DNA from 2 places in the Pseudomonas sp. T1.Ur genome. Region 1 is predicted to be linked to the other one. Evidence: predicted binding sites of a transcription regulator. Region 1 holds the regulator's gene; the other holds the start of a gene.
The links. The regulator FliA, encoded in region 1, starts transcription of late flagellar genes. The targets are predictions, from matches to a motif close to CTAAAGTTTNNNNNNNNNNNGCCGNTAA.
Positions count from the first base shown of each region.

Region 1 (4,605 bases):
TTGCATTGAGCAGATCCGCATCATCAGGTCGGCTTTCCAGCTCGACCAGCTGTTCGGACAGTTGCTCTAGAATCTCGCCGGCCTCAACCAGGAAATCCTGAAGGATCTCTTCATCGGCGCCGAAGCTCATTAATGGCTGCTCCTAAAATAGGGCTAAAAACTAGAATCCAAGGCTGGACAGCAAATCGTCCACATCGTCCTGACCGGACACAACGTCTTCTCTTTTATCGGCATGAATCTGCGGACCTTCACCCTGAGAGAGATGTTTTTGTGGATCTTTTTCAGCAAGCATCGCTTCACGGTCGTGTTCGATGCCGGCAAAGCGGTCGACCTGGCTAGCCATCAACACCAGTTTGAGCAGATTGCTTTCCACTTCGGTGACCAGTTGGGTCACGCGCTTGATTACCTGGCCGGTGAGGTCCTGGTAATCCTGGGCCAACAGAATGTCGTTGAGGTTGCTTGCCACGGCGCGGTTCTCGGCGCTGCTGCGTGTCAGGAAACCGTCGACCCGCCGGGCCAGCTCCCGAAATTCCTCGGCGCCGACTTCGCGACGCATGAACCGTCCCCAATCGGTGCTCAACGCCTGGGCTTCCTCGCTCAGGCCGTTGACCAGGGGCGTTGCGCTTTCCACCAGGTCCATGGTGCGGTTGGCCGCGGCTTCGGTCAGCTTGACCACATAGCCAAGGCGCTCGGTCGCGTCGGTAATCTGCGAGACTTCCTCGGCCTGCGGCATGTTCGGATCGATCTGGAAATTGACGATCGCGCTGTGCAGTTCACGGGTGAGCTTGCCGACTTCCTGGTACAGACCACGATCCCGGGTCTGGTTGAGCTCATGAATCATTTGAACCGCATCGCCGAAGCGGCCCTTTTCAAGGCTGTCGACCAGTTCGCGGGCATGTTTTTTCAGGGTCGATTCGAAATCGCCCATTGAAGATTCGTTGTCCATAGCTCCCCCGTGGCGCCGTTAACCGATGCGTTCGAAGATTTTTTCGATCTTCTCTTTCAACGCCTGGGCCGTGAAGGGTTTGACCACATAGCCGTTTACACCGGCCTGGGCCGCTTCGATGATCTGCTCGCGCTTGGCTTCGGCAGTGACCATCAGCACCGGGAGATGCTTGAGTTTTTCGTCGGCGCGCACATGGCGCAGCAAGTCGATACCGGTCATGCCAGGCATGTTCCAGTCAGTCACCAGAAAGTCGATGCTCCCGCTGTTGAGAACCGGAATGGCAGTAGTGCCATCGTCGGCCTCGACCGTGTTGGTGAACCCAAGGTCACGCAACAGGTTTTTTATGATCCGCCGCATCGTTGAGAAGTCATCAACGATGAGGATTTTCATGTTCTTGTCCAATTCGACCTCCAAGCAGTCTTAAACGCGCCCAGCACCTGAACGCGCCATTTCAATCAATCCGGCACAACACTCGACAACGGTCTGGAGCACAACGGATGGAGACTGGCGTGGCATTTGCCATGCCTGCCCCGCTCGCAGCATCTCCGCACCGCCTGTCAGCGTGCTCGCCACTCCCCCAAACGCCCCCGTAAACGGGCCGCGCACTGGCTGTGTAACTGGCTGACCCGCGATTCGCTGACTCCCAGGACCTCACCGATTTCCTTGAGGTTCAGCTCTTCGTCGTAGTACAGCGCCAAGACCAGTCGCTCACGCTCCGGCAAATTGGCAATCGCTTCGGCCAACGCACTCTGGAAGCGTTCATCTTCCAGGTCGCGCGATGGCTCCATGTGAGCACTTGCGCCATCCTCATGCAGCCCCTCGTGTTCGCCGTCCTGCAACAGGTCGTCGAAACTGAACAGGCGACTGCCCAAGGTATCGTTCAAAATCCCGTAATAATCGTCGAGACTCAATTGGAGTTCGGCCGCAACCTCATGATCTTTAGCGTCACGCCCGGTTTTAGCTTCAATCGCGCGAATCGCGTCACTGACCATACGGGTATTGCGGTGCACCGAGCGCGGCGCCCAGTCGCCCTTGCGGACTTCATCGAGCATGGCGCCGCGAATGCGGATACCGGCATACGTCTCGAAACTGGCGCCTTTGCTCGCGTCGTATTTGTTCGCCACTTCCAGCAGGCCAATCATGCCTGCCTGGATCAGGTCTTCGACCTGGACGCTGGCTGGCAAGCGTGCCAGCAAGTGATAGGCGATGCGCTTGACCAATGGCGCGTAACGCTCGATCAATTCGTATTGGGCGTCCCGTGCCGATTTTTTGTAGAGATGGTTGTAACCGCTGGCTGTCATAACACGGGCCCTGCTGTTTGTTGCACAAGACGCTCGACGAAAAATTCCAGATGCCCGCGTGGGTTGGCCGGCAGTGGCCAGGTATCGACCTTCTGGGCGATCGCCTTGAACGCCAGCGCGCATTTGGAACGTGGAAAGGCTTCATATACGGCACGTTGCTTCTGGACCGCCTTGCGTACGCTTTCGTCGTAAGGCACTGCGCCGACGTATTGTAGGGCGACGTCCAGGAAGCGATCCGTGACCTTTGTCAACTTGGCGAACAGGTTGCGTCCTTCCTGCGGGCTCTGGGCCATGTTGGCCAGGACGCGGAACCGGTTCATGCCATAGTCGCGGTTAAGCAGTTTGATCAGGGCGTAGGCATCGGTGATGGACGTCGGTTCGTCGCAGACCACCAGCAGGACTTCCTGGGCGGCGCGGACAAAACTGACCACCGAGTCACCGATGCCGGCAGCCGTGTCGATCACCAGCACATCGAGGTTATCGCCGATGTCGCTGAAAGCCTGGATCAGGCCAGCGTGCTGCGCCGGGGTCAGGTGCACCATGCTCTGGGTGCCGGAAGCGGCCGGCACGATGCGAATCCCGCCGGGCCCCTGCAGGAGCACGTCGCGCAGTTCGCAGCGGCCTTCGATCACGTCCGCCAGGGTGCGCTTGGGTGTCAGCCCCAGCAGCACGTCGACGTTCGCCAGGCCCAGGTCGGCGTCCAGCAACATGACCCGTCGGCCTAGCTCTGCCAGGGCCAGGGACAAGTTCACTGACACGTTAGTCTTGCCGACGCCACCTTTGCCGCCGGTCACCGCGATCACCTGTACGGGATGCATGCTGCCCATGTTCGTTCTTTACCTTGTCTTACTTAGACGGAGGCCACATTACTGGCTGCGCGTTCACATATGGAACAATGCATGGCAGACCATCGATGTAGGTACAAAAAATATTCATGAATACCTCAGCCAACCTGCTTGGTCGGACTGTGGTAGATATCAGCGAACATATCAGCCATGGCTTCTTCGCTGGGTTCTTCCTGCATTTGCACACTCACGGCACGACTGACCAATTGATGACGGCGCGGCAGATGCAAATCATCCGGGATCCGCGGCCCGTCGGTCAGGTAGGCCACCGGTAGTTCATGACCGATCGCCAGGCTCAACACCTCGCCCAGGCTTGCCGTTTCGTCCAGCTTAGTCAGGATGCAGCCGGCCAGCCCGCAGCGTTTGTAGCTGTGGTATGCGGCGGTTAGAACCTGTTTCTGGCTGGTGGTTGCCAACACGAGATAATTTTTTGACTTGATGCCACGTCCGGCCAGGCTTTCCAGCTGCATGCGCAGGGCCGGATCGCTGGCTTGCAGGCCAGCGGTGTCGATCAGCACGACGCGCTTGCGCATCAACGGTTCCAGCGCCTGGGCCAGGGACTGGCCCGGATCCACATGGGTCACCGACACATTGAGGATCCGCCCCAGGGTCTTGAGTTGTTCCTGGGCGCCGATGCGGAAACTGTCCATGCTCACCAGGGCGATACTCTGGGCGCCGTACTTGAGGACATAACGGGCCGCGAGCTTGGCCAGGGTGGTGGTCTTGCCCATGCCGGCCGGGCCGACCATGGCAATGACACCGCCCTCTTCCAATGGCTCGACTTCCGGCGTGGCGATCATCCGCGCCAGGTGCGCCAGCAGCATGCGCCAGGCCTGGCGAGGCTCGTCGATGCCATTGATCAGCGCCAGCAGATCGCGCGCCAATGGGCCGGACAGACCAATGCGTTGCAGGCGACGCCACAGGTTGGCCTGGGCTGGACGGCTGCCTTGCAGTTGGTTCCAGGCCAGCGAACCGAGCTGGACTTCCATCAGCTCGCGCAGGCTGTTGAGTTCGAAGCGCATCGAGTCGAGGGCGCGCGGGTCGACACCCCGGGCAGGCGCGGCGGGTGCTGGCTCCGGACGACGCGGCTCGGCCGGCGTGGCCTCGACCAGCGGTTCGGCGGCGGTCAGCGGCAGGCCTGCAGTCAGTGGCTGGCCGGCGAACAATTGACGATTGGTGCCCGCGCTCGCCGCGCCTTCGCTGCTGCGCAGGCTCAATTCGGCCTGGGCGCTGGCGATGCGCGACTGGGTCTTGCGCAGCTCATCCTCGAGTTCCATGTTCGGAACGCGCGGGGCCAGCGCCGACAATTTGTAATCCAGCGCAGCCGTCAGCTCGACACCGCCAGCGATCCGGCGATTGCCAATGATGGCTGCTTCAGCGCCCAGCTCGTCACGTACCAGCTTCATGGCCTGACGCATATCGGCGGCGAAAAAACGCTTCACTTGCATAAACCACTACCTCAGCCGTTGGGCCCTACTGTCGCAACGATGGTCACTTGCTTGTTGTCCGGTAT
Region 1 covers NZ_JAMGSN010000001.1:1,083,779-1,088,383, reverse strand. Annotated here, with positions in the region: gene M8Q45_RS05080 (chemotaxis protein CheA) at 1-130, opposite strand, end outside; gene M8Q45_RS05075 (protein phosphatase CheZ) at 161-946, opposite strand; gene M8Q45_RS05070 (chemotaxis response regulator CheY) at 965-1,336, opposite strand; gene fliA (RNA polymerase sigma factor FliA) at 1,504-2,247, opposite strand; gene fleN (flagellar synthesis regulator FleN) at 2,244-3,074, opposite strand; gene flhF (flagellar biosynthesis GTPase FlhF) at 3,191-4,540, opposite strand; gene flhA (flagellar biosynthesis protein FlhA) at 4,552-4,605, opposite strand, start outside.

Region 2 (4,605 bases), 4.1 Mb from region 1:
AAACCCTAAGAGGCCGTTACCCAAAAAACGGATATACGCACAAGTCCAAAGTGAACAGCCCCAAAGGGCATCAAACCCTGAACCGCCCCACCAACGTCTGCAAATGAACCCCCAGCCGCGCCAACTCCGCGCTGGAAGCTGCCGTCTCCTCACTGGACGACGCCGTCTGCTCCGACACATCACGCACATTCAGCACGCTGCGGTTGATCTCCTCGGCCACCGCGCTCTGCTGCTCGGCCGCAGCCGCAATTTGCTGGTTCATCGACTGGATCGCTGAAACCGTACGCGTGATGTTCTCCAGCGAGCCCCCGGCGCGGCGGGTCAGTTCGACGCTGCTGTCGGTCAGGTTGCGGCTGTTGTCCATGATGGTCGCGACCTGCTCGGTGCCGTTCTGCAGGCCAACGATCAGTTCTTCGATTTCCTCGGTGGACTTCTGGGTGCGCTGGGCCAGGCTGCGAACTTCGTCGGCGACCACGGCAAAGCCTCGCCCGGCTTCCCCGGCACGGGCCGCTTCGATGGCTGCGTTGAGGGCCAGCAGGTTGGTTTGCTGGGCCACCGACTTGATCACGTCGAGGACGCTGCCGATCTTGTCGCTTTCACGCTTCAAGTCGCCCATGGCGGCGGTGGAGTTGCCCACTTCCTTGGCCAGGCGCTCGATCTGGGCGATGGCTTCGCCGACCACCTTGTCGCCTTCGCGGGCCTGTTGGTCGGCGGCGACGGCGGCTTCGGAAGCTTCTTCGGCGTTGCGCGCGACTTCCTGCACCGTGGCGGTCATTTCGTGCATGGCCGTGGCGACCTGATCGGTTTCCACTTTCTGACTGTTCACACCGGCGCTGGTCTGTTCGGTCACGGCCGACAGCTGTTCGGCGGCGCTGGCGATCTGGGTAACCCCTTCACCGATGCCACCGATCAATTGCCGCAGGCCCACGGTCATGCGTTGCATGGCGCGTTGCAGTTGGCCGAGTTCGTCGCGGCGTTCAGAGGTGAGGTTATGGGTCAGGTCACCCGCGGCGACGCGTTCTGCCACCTTCAGGGTCTCATCCAGGGGACCGACGATCTGCCGAGTGATGAGCAGAGCGGCGATCACGCCAAATAGCAGGGCCAGGGCGGCGGCTGCGATCAGGATGCTCTTGGCTTGGGCGGTGTCGCGGTCGCGCACGGCGGTCTGTGACACGGTGAGCTTCTGGCTGGAGTCGATCAGGATCTGGCCTTGCTCGCTCATGCGCTGCAGTGCCGCGGCGTTATCGATCTGTGAGTCACGGAACTGGGCGACCGCGGCACGATAAAGGTTGAACGAGTCGCTAGCCTGCTGCAGGTTGGCGGCGTGCTCCTCGGGAAGTTGGTCCGGAAGGCGCGCAAGCAGTTTGAGGACGGTGTCGATGGCATCGAGGGCCGGTTGCTGGGCCTCGCTCTTGCCGCTGTAAGTGTAGCCGCGAACTTGGTAGCGGGCCTGTTGGACCGCTTTGCTCAGGGTGACCACGCTGTTGAATGGCGTGATGTCGCCTGCTTGCAGCAGCGATTTCTCGACTTCGGCGACGCGGGCCACGGCATTGTCGGCGCTGGCGCCGAGCTTGCTGCGGGCGTCCTCGCGGCTGACGGTGGCGCGGGTCATCTGGGCGAAGGCGCTTTTGTACTCGGCGACGGCGGCCAGTTGCTGGTCGATCAGCGCGATGTCGGCGGGCTGTTCGATCAATTCGCGAGCGGTTTTCAGGCCTGCATCGAGCTTGCCCAGCAAGTCGTTGACCTGCTGCGGGCCTTTCTCGCCGCGGGTGGTGTTGTAGTCGATGCTGGCCAGGTTCAAGTCCTTGCTCAGGTCGTTGAGACTGGCAATGAACCCGAGCTTGTCGCCCCGGCTGATGACATTGCCCAGGCCGGACCAGCCGGTGAACGCGATCATCAAGGTGAGGAGCAGCACCAGGCCGAAGCCTGCGCCGAGTTTGCGATTCACGCTTACATTTCCCAGACCCTGGGCAAGCCACCGGAACATGCTGATACTCCCTTGGAGCGCTGAATTGGTTTTATGGCAGCTGTATCGGCAGCTTGGGCGGGATCTGTAGGGGATTGTCAAGATTTCGTGGCGAGGGCGCTTGCTCCTGCTTGGCCTGTAGCCGCTGTGTAGGAGCTGTGTAGGAGCTGTGTAGGAGCTGCCGAGTGCAACGAGGCTGCGATCTTTCCAACAACACTTGAATCTCAAGCGAAAAGATCAAAAGATCAAAAGATCAAAAGATCGCAGGCTTCGCCAGCTCCTACAGGCCGAGCGGGAGCAAGCGCCCTCGCCACAGGTTTATGCCGGCCCTTTTGGTCAGACCTTGAAGCGCCCGACCAGCGTCTGCAAGTGAACCCCCAGCCGTGCCAACTCGGCGCTGGAGGCGGCGGTCTCTTCGCTGGCGGCGGAGGCCTGCTCGGATACATCGCGGACGTTCAGCACGCTGCGGTTGATCTCCTCGGCCACGGCGCTCTGTTGCTCGGCGGCGGCGGCGATCTGTTGGTTCATTGCCTGGATCGCCGAGACGGTGCGGGTGATGTTCTCCAGGGAACCGCCGGCGCGGCGGGTCAGTTCGACACTGCTATCGGTCAGGCCGCGGCTGCTGCCCAGGCTGCTCGCGACCTTTTCGGTGCCCGTCTGCAGGCCGGCAATCAATTCTTCGATTTCCTCGGTGGATTTCTGGGTGCGCTGGGCGAGGCTGCGGACTTCATCGGCCACCACGGCGAAACCGCGACCGGCTTCACCGGCACGGGCCGCTTCGATGGCCGCATTGAGGGCCAGCAGGTTGGTTTGTTGGGCGACGGACTTGATTACGTCCAGGACGCTGCCGATCTTGTCGCTTTCGCGCTGGAGCTGACCCATCGCTTCGGTAGAGTTACTCACTTCCCTGGACAGGCGTTCGATCTGGGCGATGGCTTCGCCCACCACTTTGTCCCCCTCGCGGGCCTGCTGGTCGGCGGCGAGGGAGGCCTCGGAGGCTTCCTCGGCATTACGCGCCACTTCCTGCACGGTGGCCGTCATTTCGTGCATGGCGGTGGCGACCTGGTCGGTTTCCACTTTCTGCCTGCTGACTCCGGCGCTGGTCTGCTCGGTGACGGCCGAGAGCTGCTCGGCGGCACTGGCAATCTGCGTGACGCCTTCGCTGATGCCGCCGATCAATTGCCGCAGGCCCACGGTCATGCCTTGCATGGCACGCTGCAGCTGGCCCAGTTCGTCGCGGCGCTCGGAGGTGAGGTTGTGGGTCAGGTCGCCTGCGGCCACGTGTTCGGCCACCTTGAGCGTCTGGCCCAGCGGGTCGACGATCTGCCGGGTGATTATCAGGGCTGCGATCACGCCGAACAGGAGGGCCAGCGCTGCGGCCGATATCAGGAGGGTGTCGGCCTGGGCCGCTTCGTGATTGCGCACCAACGTTTGGGAGGCGGTGAGATCTGCGCTGGCCTTGCGTAGCACGACTCCCAGGTCGGACATGCGCTTGATGGCAGCTGCGTTGGCCGTCTGGGCGTCACGGAACTGGCTGACCGCTGCGCGATAAGCCTTGAACGATGCGCTGGCCTGCTGCAGCTTGGCGGCGTGTTCATCGGCCAGTTGCGGTGCAAGACTGTCGAGGGTTTTCATCGCATTATCGATGGCATCCAGCGCGGGTTGCTCGGCGCTGGCCTGGCCACTGTAAGTGTACCCACGAACCTGATAGCGGGCCTGCTGGAGTGCTTTCGCCAGGCTCGACACACCGCCGAGTCGTGGAACGCTATCGCCTTGCAGCATGGCGTTTTCAACGTCGGCGACATGGGCCACCGCGTTATCGGCGCTGGCGCCCAGTTTGCTGCGGGCATCCTCGCGACTGGCGGTGGCGCGGACCAGATCGGCGACGACCGTCTTGTACTCGGCGACAGCCGCCAACTGCTTGTCGATGATCGCCACATCGGCCGGCTCGCTGATCGACTGGCGGACGCTCTGTAGCCCAGGCTCCAATTTACCGAGGAGATCGTTGAGGTCACCCGGGCCTTTTTCGCCACGGGTCGCGTCATAATCCATGCGCGCGGAGCGCAGGTCCTTGGTCAGGTCGTTCAGGCTGGCGATAAGTCCCAGCGTGTCGCCACGAGCAATCACCTTGCTCAGGCCGGTCCAACCGGTGAAAGCGATCATCACGGTCAAGAGCAGTACCAAGCCGAAACCGAAGCCGAGTTTGCGATTAACGCCTACGTTACCTAGCCATCGGAACATACCGGTACTCCCTTGAAGGGCGGAACTGCTTTTTTATAGTAGTTGTATCGGCACGTTTTTGGCGGAACTGGAGAAATGAGCTGAATAAGTTTGTAACACCGTAGCAAGCTACGGGAGTTAGAACAGCCGTGAGAGCAGGGCCGTGACGGCGGTCTCGACCCGCAGGATCCGCTCACCAAGCTGCACCGGCTGCAAGCCGGCCTTGCCCAGCAAGTCGATCTCATAGGGAATCCAACCGCCTTCGGGGCCGATTGCCAGGGTCACCGGTTCGGTCAGTGCCCGCGGGCAGGGCGGGTGGTTGCCGGGGTGGCCGACCAGCCCGAGGGTGCCATCGACGAGGGCGGGCAGGCGATCCTCGACGAAGGGTTTGAAGCGCTTCTCGATGACGATTTCCGGCA
Region 2 covers NZ_JAMGSN010000001.1:5,157,333-5,161,937, reverse strand. Annotated here, with positions in the region: gene M8Q45_RS22770 (methyl-accepting chemotaxis protein) at 71-1,987, opposite strand; gene M8Q45_RS22765 (HAMP domain-containing methyl-accepting chemotaxis protein) at 2,303-4,207, opposite strand; gene M8Q45_RS22760 (16S rRNA (uracil(1498)-N(3))-methyltransferase) at 4,325-4,605, opposite strand, start outside.
Region 2: M8Q45_RS22770 (methyl-accepting chemotaxis protein) is a predicted target of FliA. The motif match lies at 2,030-2,057, and genes of this name have one in related genera.